DNA from 2 places in the Pseudomonas sp. DSP3-2-3 genome. Region 1 is predicted to be linked to the other one. Evidence: predicted binding sites of a transcription regulator. Region 1 holds the regulator's gene; the other holds the start of a gene.

Region 1 (6,834 bases):
CGGCCTCTACCAGAAAATCCTGAAGGATTTCTTCATCGGCGCCGAAGCTCATTGGGGTGCTCCCTAAAATTAACCGTCAACAGACCTAGAAGCCAAGGCTCGATAGCAGATCGTCTACATCGTCCTGTCCGGACACAACGTCTTCCCGTTTATCGGCATGAATCTGCGGACCTTCACCCTGAGAGAGACCTTTTTGTGGATCTTTTTCTGCGAGGATGGATTCATCGTCATGTTCGATGCCTGCAAAGCGATCGACCTGACTGGCCATGAGCACCAACTTGAGCAGGTTGCTCTCAACTTCAGTGACCAATTGCGTGACGCGCTTGATGACCTGACCGGTAAGGTCCTGGTAATCCTGAGCCAGCAGAATGTCATTGAGGTGGGCAGCGACTTCGTGAGTTTCCCGCTCGCTGCGCGTCAAAAAGCCGTCGACACGTTTGGCCAGCTCACGAAACTCTTCAGCGCCGATTTCCCGACGCATGAAACGTCCCCAGTCCTGGCTCAACGCTTTGGCGTCGTTACTCAAGCCATTCATCAAGGGCGTACTTTGTTCAACCAGATCCATCGTGCGGTTGGCCGCATTTTCGGTAAGCCTGACAACATACGACAAACGCTCGGTAGCATCCGTGATCTGGGACACTTCTTCGGCCTGAGGCATGTTCGGGTCAATCTGGAAATTGACAATCGCGCTGTGCAGCTCGCGGGTGAGCTTGCCGACTTCCTGATACAAGCCGCGATCACGCGTCTGGTTCAGCTCATGGATCAATTGCACGGCTTCGCCGAAACGGCCTTTTTCAAGGCACATCACCAGCTCATGCGCGTGTTTTTTCAGGGTTGACTCAAAGTCGCCCTGAGATGTCTCTTTATGCTCCATAGCGCCCTCGCGGCAAACATCAGCTATTGACGCGCTCGAAGATCTTTTCGATCTTTTCTTTCAGCACTTGGGCCGTAAATGGCTTCACGACATAACCGTTGACGCCAGCCTGGGCCGCTTCGATGATCTGGTCGCGCTTGGCTTCGGCCGTGACCATCAGCACCGGAAGGTGCTTGAGTCGTTCATCGGCGCGCACCTGACGCAACAGGTCGATGCCGGACATGCCTGGCATGTTCCAGTCAGTGACCAGAAAGTCGAAAGCACCGCTCTGCAACATTGGCAGCGCGGTGAGTCCGTCATCGGCTTCGGCCGTGTTGGTGAATCCCAAATCACGCAACAGGTTTTTGATGATCCGCCGCATCGTTGAGAAGTCATCAACGATGAGGATTTTCATGTTCTTGTCCAATTCGACCTCCAAGCAGTCTTTAACGCGTTCAGCACCTGAACGCGCTGTTCAATCAATACCGGCACAGCTCACATCGGCTGTACTAAAACGACGACGGGCTTGGTAAATCAACAGTCAAGAAACCGGGCAGCAGCTCGACTTGCCGCCAGAGAGGTAAACCACCTTCCAACAGCTCGCAGTAGCGCCAATGACCGGTTCCCGCCTTGTCCATCTCCCCACACAACGCTTTGCACAGCCGGCTTACACGCACAGCGCAACCCTACGGATGCGCCATACCTGTCAACGCGCTCGCCACTCTCCCAAACGCCCTCGCAAACGAGCTGCGCACTGGCTGTGTAACTGGCTGACTCGCGACTCGCTGACCCCAAGGACCTCACCGATTTCCTTGAGATTCAGCTCCTCGTCATAGTACAGCGCCAACACCAGTCGCTCGCGCTCTGGCAAATTGGCAATCGCATCTGCTAACGCGGCCTGGAAACGTTCGTCTTCCAGATCCCGCGACGGCTCAAGCGAACCGCTTGCGCCGTCCTCGTGCAGCCCTTCATGTTCGCCGTCCTGCAACAGGTCGTCGAAACTGAACAAGCGGCTGCCCAGGGTATCGTTCAAAATCCCGTAATAATCATCGAGACTCAATTGGAGTTCGGCCGCAACCTCGTGATCTTTAGCGTCACGACCTGTTTTAGCTTCAATTGAGCGAATTGCGTCACTGACCATGCGCGTATTGCGGTGAACCGAACGTGGTGCCCAGTCACCTTTGCGCACTTCATCGAGCATCGCGCCACGAATCCGGATACCCGCATAGGTTTCGAAACTCGCGCCTTTTGTGCAGTCGTATTTGGTCGACACTTCAAGCAGCCCGATCATCCCGGCCTGGATCAAGTCCTCGACCTGGACACTGGCCGGCAAACGCGCCAGCAAGTGATAGGCGATGCGCTTGACCAGCGGCGCATAGCGCTCGATGAGCTCGTACTGAGAGTTCTTGGAGGTCTTGCTATACATCTGATAGCCGCTGGCTGTCATTGGACAGGCCCCGCAAATGTCTGGTGGACAAGTCGCTCGACGAAGAACTCAAGATGACCGCGCGGATTGGCCGGCAGCGGCCAGGTGTCGACTTTCTGCGCGATGGCCTTGAAGGCCAGGGAGCATTTGGAACGCGGGAACGCTTCGTAAACGGCACGCTGCTTCTGCACCGCCTTGCGCACGCACTCGTCGTAAGGCACGGCGCCGACGTATTGCAGGGCAACATCGAGGAAACGGTCGGTCACTTTGGTCAGCTTGGCAAACAGGTTGCGGCCTTCCTGCGGGCTCTGGGCCATGTTGGCCAGGACCCGGAAGCGATTCATGCCGTAGTCGCGGTTGAGCAGCTTGATCAGCGCGTAGGCGTCAGTGATCGAGGTCGGTTCGTCGCACACCACCAGCAAGACTTCCTGGGCGGCCCGCACAAAGCTCACCACCGACTCGCCAATGCCGGCGGCCGTATCGATGACCAGTACGTCAAGGTTATCGCCAATATCGCTGAAAGCCTGAATCAGACCGGCATGCTGCGCCGGCGTCAGATGCACCATGCTCTGCGTGCCGGAAGCGGCTGGCACGATGCGAATCCCGCCCGGCCCTTGAAGCAGTACGTCGCGCAATTCGCAACGGCCTTCAATGACATCGGCAAGGGTGCGCTTGGGCGTAAGCCCCAGCAACACGTCGACATTGGCCAGGCCAAGGTCAGCGTCCAGCAGCATGACGCGCCGGCCAAGCTCGGCCAAGGCCAGCGAGAGGTTCACTGACACGTTAGTCTTACCGACGCCACCTTTGCCGCCGGTCACCGCGATCACCTGTACGGGATGCATGCTGCCCATGTTATTTCATTACCTTGTCTTGCGTAGACCCAAGCCACATTGGGGGCTGCACGTTCGCTGAGGAACAATGCGTGGCAGACCATCGATGCAGGTAAATTCCAGTAGTTCGTTTCACCTAACCCACCCGCTTGCTGGGGTTGTGATACAGGTCGGCAAACATATCCGCCATCGCTTCTTCGCTAGGCTCTTCCTGCATCTGCACATTGACCGCACGAGTCACCAATTGGTGCCGACGCGGAAGGTGTAAATCATCAGGTATTCGCGGTCCGTCAGTCAGGTAGGCAACAGGAAGCTCATGACTGATCGCCAGGCTGAGCACTTCGCCCAGGCTGGCGGTTTCGTCCAGTTTGGTCAGGATGCACCCGGCCAGACCGCAACGTTTGTAACTGTGGTAGGCCGCGGTCAGCACTTGCTTCTGACTGGTCGTTGCCAACACCAGATAATTACGCGCCTTGATGCCACGCCCGGCGAGGCTTTCGAGTTGCATGCGCAGGGCCGGATCGCTGGCTTGCAGACCTGCGGTGTCGATCAACACCACGCGTTTGCGCAGCAGCGGCTCCAGTGCCTGAGCCAGCGACTGGCCTGGATCGACATGCGTCACCGGCACATTGAGGATGCGACCCAAAGTCTTGAGTTGCTCCTGAGCGCCGATGCGAAAACTGTCCATGCTCACCAGAGCGATATTCTGTGCGCCGTACTTCAACACATAGCGCGCTGCCAGTTTGGCGAGTGTGGTGGTTTTACCCATGCCAGCCGGGCCGACCATGGCAATCACGCCACCCTCTTCAAGGGGCTCGATTTCCGGGGTGGCAATCATCCGCGCCAGGTGCGCCAGCAGCATGCGCCAGGCCTGACGAGGCTCTTCAATTTCGCTGACCATCGCCAGCAGATCGCGGGACAGCGGGCCGGACAGACCGATACGTTGCAGGCGACGCCACAGATTGGCCTGCTGCGGACGGCTGCCTTGCAGTTGATTCCAGGCCAGCGAACCCAGCTGGACTTCCAGCAGTTCACGCAGACCATTCAATTCGAAGCGCATGTTTTCGTAAGCGCGCTGGCCGCCAGCCGGTTCGGACGGGGCTGCTTGAGCTTGCACGAATGGACGCGGTGGTTCTTCAAGTGTCGGTTCGATATGCGTGTCGGCAGCGCTGAGCGGCATGCCGGCGAACAACTGACGGTTGACTGACGGGTCACTGTCGCCACGATTGTTCAGTTCAGCCTGAGCGGAAACAATCCGCGACTGGGTTTTGCGCAGTTCGTCTTCAAGCTCGATGTTCGGCACGCGAGGCGCCAGGGCAGACAGCTTGTAATCCAGCGCAGCAGTCAGCTCCACGCCACCGGCAATCCGCCGGTTGCCGATGATGGCCGCTTCTGCGCCCAGCTCATCGCGAACCAGTTTCATGGCTTGACGCATATCGGCGGCGAAAAATCGCTTAACTTGCATGACTCACTACCTCAGCCGTTAGGCCCGACAGTCGCTACGATGGTGACTTGCTTGTTGTCAGGAATTTCCTGATACGCCAACACATGCATGTTCGGCACAGCCAGTCGTCCAAAGCGTGACAACATGGCGCGAACCGGGCCTGCAACCAAAAGAATAACCGGCAAACCCTGCATCTCCTGCCGCTGCGCCGCGTCGATCAACGAACGCTGGAGCTTTTCAGCCATGCTTGGCTCAAGCAGAACGCCTTCTTCCTGACCCTGACCTGCCTTCTGCAAACTATTGAGCAATATCTGTTCCAACCTTGGCTCCAGAGTGATAACTGGCAGCTCCGGCTCAATCCCTACAATGCTTTGCACGATTGCACGGCTTAATCCGACGCGTACTGCCGCGACTAACGCGGCGGTATCTTGACTCCGCATGGCATTGTTCGCGATGGCCTCGGCGATGCTGCGAATGTCGCGAACAGGCACTTGTTCGGCCAAAAGCGACTGCAGGACCTTGAGCAACGCCGACAGCGAAAGAATCCCCGGAACCAGCTCTTCAGCCAGTTTTGGCGAGCTTTTAGCCAGTAATTGCATCAATTGCTGGACTTCTTCATGCCCAATCAGCTCATGAGAGTGTTTATAAAGAATCTGGTTAAGGTGCGTTGCCACTACCGTACTGGCATCCACCACGGTGTAACCCAGGGACTGCGCCTGACTGCGCTGACTGATTTCGATCCAGACCGCTTCCAGACCAAACGCCGGGTCCTTGGCGGTAATGCCATTGAGGGTGCCGAACACCTGACCGGGGTTGATCGCCAATTCCCGGTCCGGGTAAATCTCGGCTTCGGCCAGGGTCACGCCCATGAGTGTCAAACGATAGGCACTGGGCGCCAGATCCAGGTTGTCACGGATATGCACAGTGGGCATGAGAAAGCCTAGCTCCTGAGAGAGCTTCTTGCGCACGCCCTTGATGCGCGCCAGCAACTGACCACCCTGATTGCGATCCACCAGCGGAATCAGGCGGTAGCCCACTTCCAGGCCGATCATGTCGATGGGGGTCACGTCATCCCAGCCCAGCTCCTTGGAATCCTGAACCCGGGTTGGCGACGGCAGCATTTCCTGCTGGCGCTTGACCTCTTCCAACGCCTGGACCTTGACCACGTTCTGCTTTTTCCACAGCAAGTAAGCGACACCGCCCGCCACCAGCCCGAGGCTGATGAAGGAAAAGTGCGGCATGCCCGGGACCAGGCCCATGACAATCATGATCCCGGCAGAAACCGCCAGCGCCTTGTGGGAAGTAAACATCTGCCGATTGATGAGCTTGCCCATTTCTTCCGAACCGGAAGCACGGGTCACCATGATCGCCGCAGCGGTGGACAGCAGCAGTGATGGCAATTGCGCCACCAAACCGTCACCGATGGTCAACAGGGTGTAGATCTTGCCCGCATCGGCAAACGTCATGTTGTGCTGCAGCATGCCGACCAGAATGCCGCCAATGAGGTTGATAAACAGAATCAACAGACCGGCGATGGCGTCACCGCGAACAAATTTCGAGGCACCGTCCATGGAGCCGTAGAACTCGGCTTCCTGGGCAACTTCGAGACGGCGACGCTTGGCTTCAGGCTGATCGATCAGCCCAGCGTTCAAGTCGGCATCGATTGCCATCTGCTTGCCGGGCATGGCGTCCAGGGTGAAACGCGCGCTGACCTCGGAAATCCGCCCGGCACCCTTGGTGATTACCACAAAGTTGATGATCATCAGGATCGCGAAAACCACGATACCGACCACGTAGTTACCGCCGATAACCACCTCACCGAAGGCCTGGATCACCTTGCCGGCTGCGGCGTGACCATCCTGACCGTGGAGCATGACCACGCGCGTCGAGGCAACGTTGAGCGCCAGGCGCAGCAGCGTCGCCACCAGCAGAATGGTGGGGAATACCGAGAAATCCAGAGGGCGCAAGGCGTAGACGCAGACCAGCAGGACCACAATCGACAGCGCGATGTTGAAGGTGAAAAACACGTCCAGCAGGAACGGCGGCATTGGCAACATCATCATTGCCATCATGACCAACAGCAACAACGGCACACCTAACTGGCCCCGACCGAGACCCGCGAGATTACTGCGTGCGCTACTGATTAATTGAGAGCGATCCACCGATTCTTCACCTGCACTAAACCAAAACTTTGACGCCGAAGGCGACCTGAATTGACCTATTGCAAGAAGCTTTCCAACAGTGGACAAAGGGCCATTATTTGGGGAATTGGCTGTAGGAC
Region 2 (6,834 bases), on a different contig from region 1:
CCGACCTCTGCGCAACCGATTGGAGCGTTGATGTTTTTCAGATTTGCCCGACCAACTATTTGCACACTGCAATCTTCGATAATAAACGGGTGCCAGCTCCCGATAACAAAATCGGCCAGATAACCCGCAATATGATCGGCGACACCCTGCAATGAATAAAAAGCAGGCGCACGGGCATCGATATGCGATTCGAACCAGTCACGGTTACGGACTTCAAATGCCAGCAACGCCTCGACGTCAGTACTTTCCAGCTTGCGAACGTTGAATGTATTCATCGAGGGCTGCTCCTTGCGCGCTTTATTCTGCCAACAATACCGCCGCATCAAAACCCATGCGCAGATTGCCCCAATGGCGGCCGTCAAAGAACAATGGCACGTCGATTTCGGTCATGATTTCCCCGGTGTCGCGCAGGTAAGTCTGGAGCAGGAAACGCTGGACATTACTCGCTGCCCGCAAGCCGATCGGGTCGCTGAACATTCGCTTGTTACGGCAGACGGGCAGGTCGACAGTGCGGTCGCCGGTTGGCGGTTTCGAAACCCAGCTGTTGTTGACCGGGCAATAGCCCTTGTTGTCGACAATGAACGAAACCTTGCCACCTTTTGTGCCCTTGGTCAGCTTGTCGCATTCTTCCTGACACGCCTGCGCGAAGCGTTCGGTGTAGCTGGTCATGTACTGCTTGGGATCCGTGTTGGGAATCAGCTTATAGCTCTGGTCGAACAGATTGAGCCCTTCGCGGTGCAGTACCGCCAGGCGCTGCTGAAGGATGTCGCGGCATTCGCTCGCGCGGGTAATCGCTGCGTCCAGCGCGCCATGGCCGAGGACAAACTTGCCCAGCAGCGTCTGCACCCGTTCGGCAACACCTAACAGGTCGCGGGTCGCCGTGGCTGAAAGCACCATGCGCTGATCAATGGACTGACTGTCGGCGTAGATCTGGGTGACGCGCTCGTTGATTCCGGTATTGCTCTCGGCAAACTGCTGAATGTGTTCGGCAATGTCGGCGAGCTTGCCGTTGGTTGACTCAAAGTCGCCGATCATGCTCTCGAAATGGCCAGAGGCGCGTTCGACGACCTTGCGGGTTTCCCGGGCGCTATGGCTGATGTGGGCCGTTTGCTCATGGGTGGAGCCGACTTCCAGCAGCATGGCATCGATGTTGTGCGAGATATCGTCAGTGGCCTTGCTGACGTTCTGCGCCAGCGTGCGCACTTCATCAGCCACTACAGCGAAACCGCGCCCGCTTTCACCTGCACGTGCCGCTTCGATCGCAGCGTTGAGTGCCAGCAGATTGGTTTGCGAGGAAATCTTCTGAATCAGGCCTACGATGGATTTGATGCTCGACGAACGATGGTTCAATGCGGAGACAAGGGTGCTGAATTCGTTGAGGTTGTTGGAGATTTCACTGATGTTGCCGGTGACTTCCAGCAGTTCGGCATAGGAGTTGCGGGCCATGCTCAGGTTCTGCGCAGTCGTACTGGATATCCCCTGGGTCTGTTGCGAAACCTCCTGGATATTGCCCACCGCCATGTTGCTTTGGTCCATCACTTCCTTGGCGAAACGGGCCTGATGGGTTGCGCTGTCGCTGGAGTCGCTGATGTTTTTCAGGGAGCGCGCCGACTCGACAGCAATTTGCACAGTCAAGGCCTGGATCGTACTGATGATTTCCCGTTGTTTGCCCAGAAAGCGGTTGCAGGTACTTGCCAGCCCGCGGATCTCATCATGGGTCAGCAGCGGTAAATCTTTGGACAAGTCGCCGCTACCGCTGGCAATTTCTTCAAGGACCTTGGTCATATGCGTGACCGGGCGCACGATCAGGTGACGAAAATACCAGACCAGGAAGCTGATCATGCACAGCGTGAACACAGTGCTGAGCAGAATCGCGCCGCTGAGTGCGTCCAGGCTGCCTTCGATCTGGGCCAGTACGCTCGCATCCAGTTTTGAGTTGCGCAGCTGCTGGAGGATGTCGGCCTGAATCCTCAAGGCAACCCAGTACAACAGCCCACTGACCACGACAAGCAGGAAAAGGCTTGAGAGCTTTTTGGTGAGTGAATCGAAAAATTGCATCTCGATGGACTCATACAAAGCCTTAAACATCCGCATGCCGCTGCTCCTTCGCAAGGTTATAAAAACCATTCTTCAATGGGTAGTCGTCGACCGCAAAGGGCAAAGCTTTAATTAAAGCTGCTGCTTCACACTGATCCTGAAAACCATCAGCCTTGGCTACAGGACAAAATCATCGCCATTTCCACGGAAAAGTGATCGTTAATCGCACGCTTTATGAGCTCCCGACATCAAATACCTATTTGGATGTTGACCGAATTAACCGGTTAGTACATTTTTAGCGACATACCTTGGTCATCATCGCCAGGACAACAATAAAAAATAATAGAGGCCTTCCCATGCAGCAGGCATTGCTCGCTTTTACCTCCCCTTGTGCTCACCTCCCAACCACGCAGCATGTCTCGTCATGTCGCCGTTCGCCCGCGGACTTTTCTTAACCCAGGCATAAAGGCTGGTTCAGCCAGTATTACGCGCGGCGCAGCCACGGGAGCCAAACCCGTTTGCCTTTGCAAAGTCGCGTCAAGCGTGTCGGTTTCGAGGCAGTTTCGAGGTAACAATGACAAGAATTGTTGGGCTGTATTTCAAACTTCTGAAGTCGCTGATTGTGCTGTGCATGGTCGCGATGATCGTGCTGGTCTTCGGCAACGTGGTACTGCGTTATGCGTTCAATTCCGGGATCAGCGTCTCTGAAGAGCTGTCGCGCTGGTTTTTTGTCTGGATGATTTTTCTTGGCTCGCTGGTAGCGCTCAAAGATCGGGCGCATATGGGCCTGGACAGTCTGGTCAGGCGCTTGCCACCGCGCGGCAAGCGCATTTGCCTGGTGATCGGTCATGTCTTGATGCTTTACATCTGCTGGCTGGTGTTCAGCGGTAGCTGGCAGCAGGCGGTCATTAACCTGGAAGTGGTGGCGCCCGCATCGGGTTTGTCCATGGCGCTGTTCTATGCCGCAGGCCTGGTGTTTGGCGCCAGCGCCGGCGCAATCCTCATCTATGAGTTGTACCTGGTGGTAAGCGGCAAGCTGGGGGATGACGAGCTGGTGATGGTCAGAGACAGCGACGCAGCGGAGGAGATCGACGCTATCCAGAAACAGCAGTCCACCACCAAGAGAACGCACCCATGACCCTGGCCATTTTCCTCGGTTCGCTGATCGCCACCATGGCCTTGGGTATCCCGATCGCCTTTGCCTTGTTGCTGGTCAGTGTCGCGCTGATGCTGCAACTGGACCTGTTCGATGCGCAGATCATTGCGCAGAACCTGCTCAACGGGGCCGACAGTTTCCCGTTGATGGCGGTGCCGTTCTTCATGCTCGCAGGCGAGATTATGAATGCCGGCGGCCTGTCCAAACGCATCGTCAACATCGCCATGGCGTTAGTCGGCCACAAGCGCGGCGGTTTGGGCTATGTGGCAATCATTGCCTCGTGTCTTCTGGCGTCCTTGTCAGGCTCGGCGGTGGCCGATGCGGCCGCGCTCGCCGCGCTGTTGGTGCCGATGATGGTCCAGGCCGGGCATAACCGCGCGCATTCGGCTGGTCTCATCGCTGCGGGCGGGATCATTGCGCCGGTAATTCCGCCAAGCATCGGGTTCATCGTTTTCGGTGTCGCGTCCGGCGTATCGATCTCCAAGTTGTTCCTGGCGGGAATCGTGCCGGGGCTCATGCTTGGCGTCGCGCTCGCAGTGGCCTGGTGGTTTGTTTCCCGCCGCGAGAACATCGCACCGCCTGCCAAACAAAGCCTGGCCCAGATCATGCGGGCGTTGGTCGAAGGCAGCTGGGCGCTGGGCTTGCCGCTGATCATCGTTTTCGGCCTGAAGTTCGGCATCTTTACCCCCACTGAGGCGGCCGTGGTTGCAGCGGTTTATGCCCTTTTCGTGTCGCTGGTGATCTACCGGGAGTTGAAGATCAACCAACTGTATGACCTGATTCTGGCTTCAGCAAAGACCACATCGGTGGTCATGTTTCTGGTCGCGGCGGCCATGGTCTCGTCGTGGCTGGTGACCATCGCCGAATTGCCGGATCAACTGGCGGGGGTACTTGAACCCTTCATGGATAACCCGACCATGTTGTTGATGGTCATCATGCTGCTGGTGATTCTGGTCGGCACGGCGATGGACATGACCCCAACCATCCTGCTGCTGACGCCTGTATTGATGCCGGCGGTGGTCATGGCAGGCATTGATCCGGTTTATTTCGGCGTACTGTTTTTGATCAACTGCGCCATTGGCTTGATCACGCCCCCCGTCGGCACGGTGCTCAATGTGGTGTGCGGAGTTTCCAAGATAAGCATGGATGAGATCATCCGTGGCGTCTGGCCATTCATGCTCGCCCAATTCGTAGTGTTGTTTCTGCTTGTGCTGTTTCCTTCGCTGGTTCTCGTACCGTTGAAGTTTTTCACCGGTTGATGTCGGTGAGCATCCCAGTAACTCGACTTCTAAAAACAATATGGAGAGTGACATGCAAACAATCATTAAAACCCTGCTGGCCGGAGCCTGCGCAACAAGCCTGTTGCTGGGCAGCATGGCCAGCCACGCAGCGGAGATTCGAGAGAGAACCCTGCGCTTTGCGTTCCAGAACGTTCAAGAGCACCCGCAGGGGCAGGGCGCCAAGAAGTTTGCCGACCTGCTGGCCGAGAAAAGCGGCGGCAAGATCAAAGTGAAGCTTTTCCCGGGTGGCACCCTGGGCGGCGATGTGCAAACCGTTTCCGCATTGCAGGGCGGCACGCTGGACCTGACCGTGCTTAACTCCGGCATCCTGGCTGCCCAGGCCAAGGACTTTGCGATGCTGGACTTCCCATTCCTGTTCAACAATGTCGAAGAAGCTCACGCCGTGATCGATGGCCCAGTAGGTCAGAAACTGGCCGCGCAACTGGACAGCAAGGGGCTGATCAGCCTGGGTTACTGGGATCTTGGTTTTCGCAACATCACCAACAACAAAGGCCCCATTAACAAACTGGAAGACATGAAAGGCCTGAAGCTGCGCGTCATTCAGTCGCCGATCTATCTCGCAACGTTCTCCGCGCTGGGCGCCAACCCTGTGGCGATGGCTTTCCCGGAGGTGTATACCGGTCTGGAGCAGGACACCATTGATGGCCAGGAAAACCCGTTTACGGTGATCGAAGGCAGCAAGCTCTACGAGGTTCAAAAATATCTGTCGGTGACTGGCCACATATTCAATCCGCAGTCGTTCATCATTGGTAAGAAAACCTGGGATCGTTTGAATGATGATGAAAAGAAAATAATAAAAGATGCTGCGCAAGAGGCCCAGGTGTTCCAGCGCGATGTCACTGCGCAGAGCATGGAAAAAGCGCGCGGCAATCTGGAGAAGCGCGTCACGGTGAATGACATTTCTCCTGAAGAGAAAGACCGTTTTCGTGAGCGTGTGCAGCCAGTTATCAAGGCGTTCTCCGAAGGGCTTGATAGCAGCCTGGTGAAAATGATGTACGACGAAATCGCCAAGGTTCGCGCTGGACAGTAAAGATCTTGAGTGAGTGGTTAGTTGGCCGTGCAAGCCCCGTCGCACTATTGCTGCGGCGGGAAATGCCCGTCAATGCATCACTCTCCGGATGACAGGTCCGCCATTCCCTTGAGCAATTCGATAGGCAACGGAAAGACGATGGTCGAACTCTTGTCCCCGGCAATCGAGCTGAGGGTTTGCATATACCGCAGTTGCATGGCGCCGGGTTGCCGGCCGAGCATTTCCGCAGCTTGCATGAGTTTTTCCGAAGCCTGCAATTCGCCTTCAGCGTGAATGACCTTGGCCCGGCGCTCTCGTTCGGCTTCGGCCTGTCTGGCAATGGCGCGGATCATCGATTCGTTGAGATCGACGTGTTTGATCTCAACATTCGCGACCTTGATACCCCACGCGTCAGTCTGAGCATCCAAAACTTGCTGAATGTCGAAGTTCAGGCGTTCCCGTTCAGCCAGTAATTCATCGAGTTCATGTTTACCCAGCACCGCGCGCAGTGTGGTCTGGGCCAGTTGACTGGTGGCCATGAGAAAGTCTTCGACCTGGATGATGGCTTTCTGAGGATCCAGGACGCGAAAGTACAGCACGGCATTAACCTTGACCGAGACGTTATCCCGGGTGATGACGTCTTGCGCAGGGATATCCAGCACCACCGTGCGCAAATCAACCCGGACCATCTGCTGGACCACCGGGATCAACAGGATCAAACCGGGCCCCTTGACCTGCCAGAACCGCCCGAGCTGGAACACCACGCCACGCTCGTATTCGCGCAGGATGCGAAAGGCCCCTGCGGCCAGCACAATCGCCAGCAGGAGCAGCGCGACAAAACCCAGTTGCAGGCCCATGATCAGTCTCCCTCCAGCGCCAATTCAGCGGCGGTCACTTCCAGCAATAGTCCTTTGCGCGCCGTTACCTGGACACGCTGCCCCGTTTGCAGTGGCGTAGCGCTCAGCACCTGCCAATGCTCACCTTGCAGAAGCACCCAACCGCTGTAGGCATCGTCGGCTTGCAACCGGGTAATCCGGGTTACGCTGCCCAGCAGTCCGGCATCGCCACTGACAATTTGGCGCGGCCGGGTTTTCAACGCACGGACCAGCAGGAAGGCCAGCAACAGCGCGCTGATCAGCCCCAGACCTACGATCAAGGGCGCGGGGACCTCGGTGTTGTTCAGAATGATCGCGCCTACGACAAACATCACTATCCCGCCCAGCCCGATCACGCCGTAGTTGGGCACTGCCGCTTCGGCGATCAGAAACGCAACACCAAAGGTGATCAGCCAGATCCCGAGAGGATTGGGAGGTATCAGCACGACGGCGTCG

The links. The regulator FliA, encoded in region 1, starts transcription of late flagellar genes. The targets are predictions, from matches to a motif close to CTAAAGTTTNNNNNNNNNNNGCCGNTAA.
Region 2: the regulator FliA is predicted to act here: its motif matches at 2,142-2,169, upstream of ACP7E4_RS00035 (methyl-accepting chemotaxis protein).

Annotation. Positions count from the first base shown of each region.
Region 1 covers NZ_JAFCXH010000006.1:202,009-208,842, forward strand. Annotated here, with positions in the region: gene ACP7E4_RS09835 (chemotaxis protein CheA) at 1-52, opposite strand, end outside; gene ACP7E4_RS09840 (protein phosphatase CheZ) at 86-874, opposite strand; gene ACP7E4_RS09845 (chemotaxis response regulator CheY) at 894-1,268, opposite strand; gene fliA (RNA polymerase sigma factor FliA) at 1,560-2,300, opposite strand; gene fleN (flagellar synthesis regulator FleN) at 2,297-3,130, opposite strand; gene flhF (flagellar biosynthesis protein FlhF) at 3,246-4,574, opposite strand; gene flhA (flagellar biosynthesis protein FlhA) at 4,586-6,715, opposite strand.
Region 2 covers NZ_JAFCXH010000001.1:1,668-8,501, reverse strand. Annotated here, with positions in the region: gene ACP7E4_RS00040 (GNAT family N-acetyltransferase) at 1-275, opposite strand, end outside; gene ACP7E4_RS00035 (methyl-accepting chemotaxis protein) at 298-2,094, opposite strand; gene ACP7E4_RS00030 (TRAP transporter small permease) at 2,612-3,175, shown strand; gene ACP7E4_RS00025 (TRAP transporter large permease subunit) at 3,172-4,452, shown strand; gene ACP7E4_RS00020 (TRAP transporter substrate-binding protein) at 4,505-5,524, shown strand; gene ACP7E4_RS00015 (slipin family protein) at 5,602-6,360, opposite strand; gene ACP7E4_RS00010 (NfeD family protein) at 6,363-6,834, opposite strand, start outside.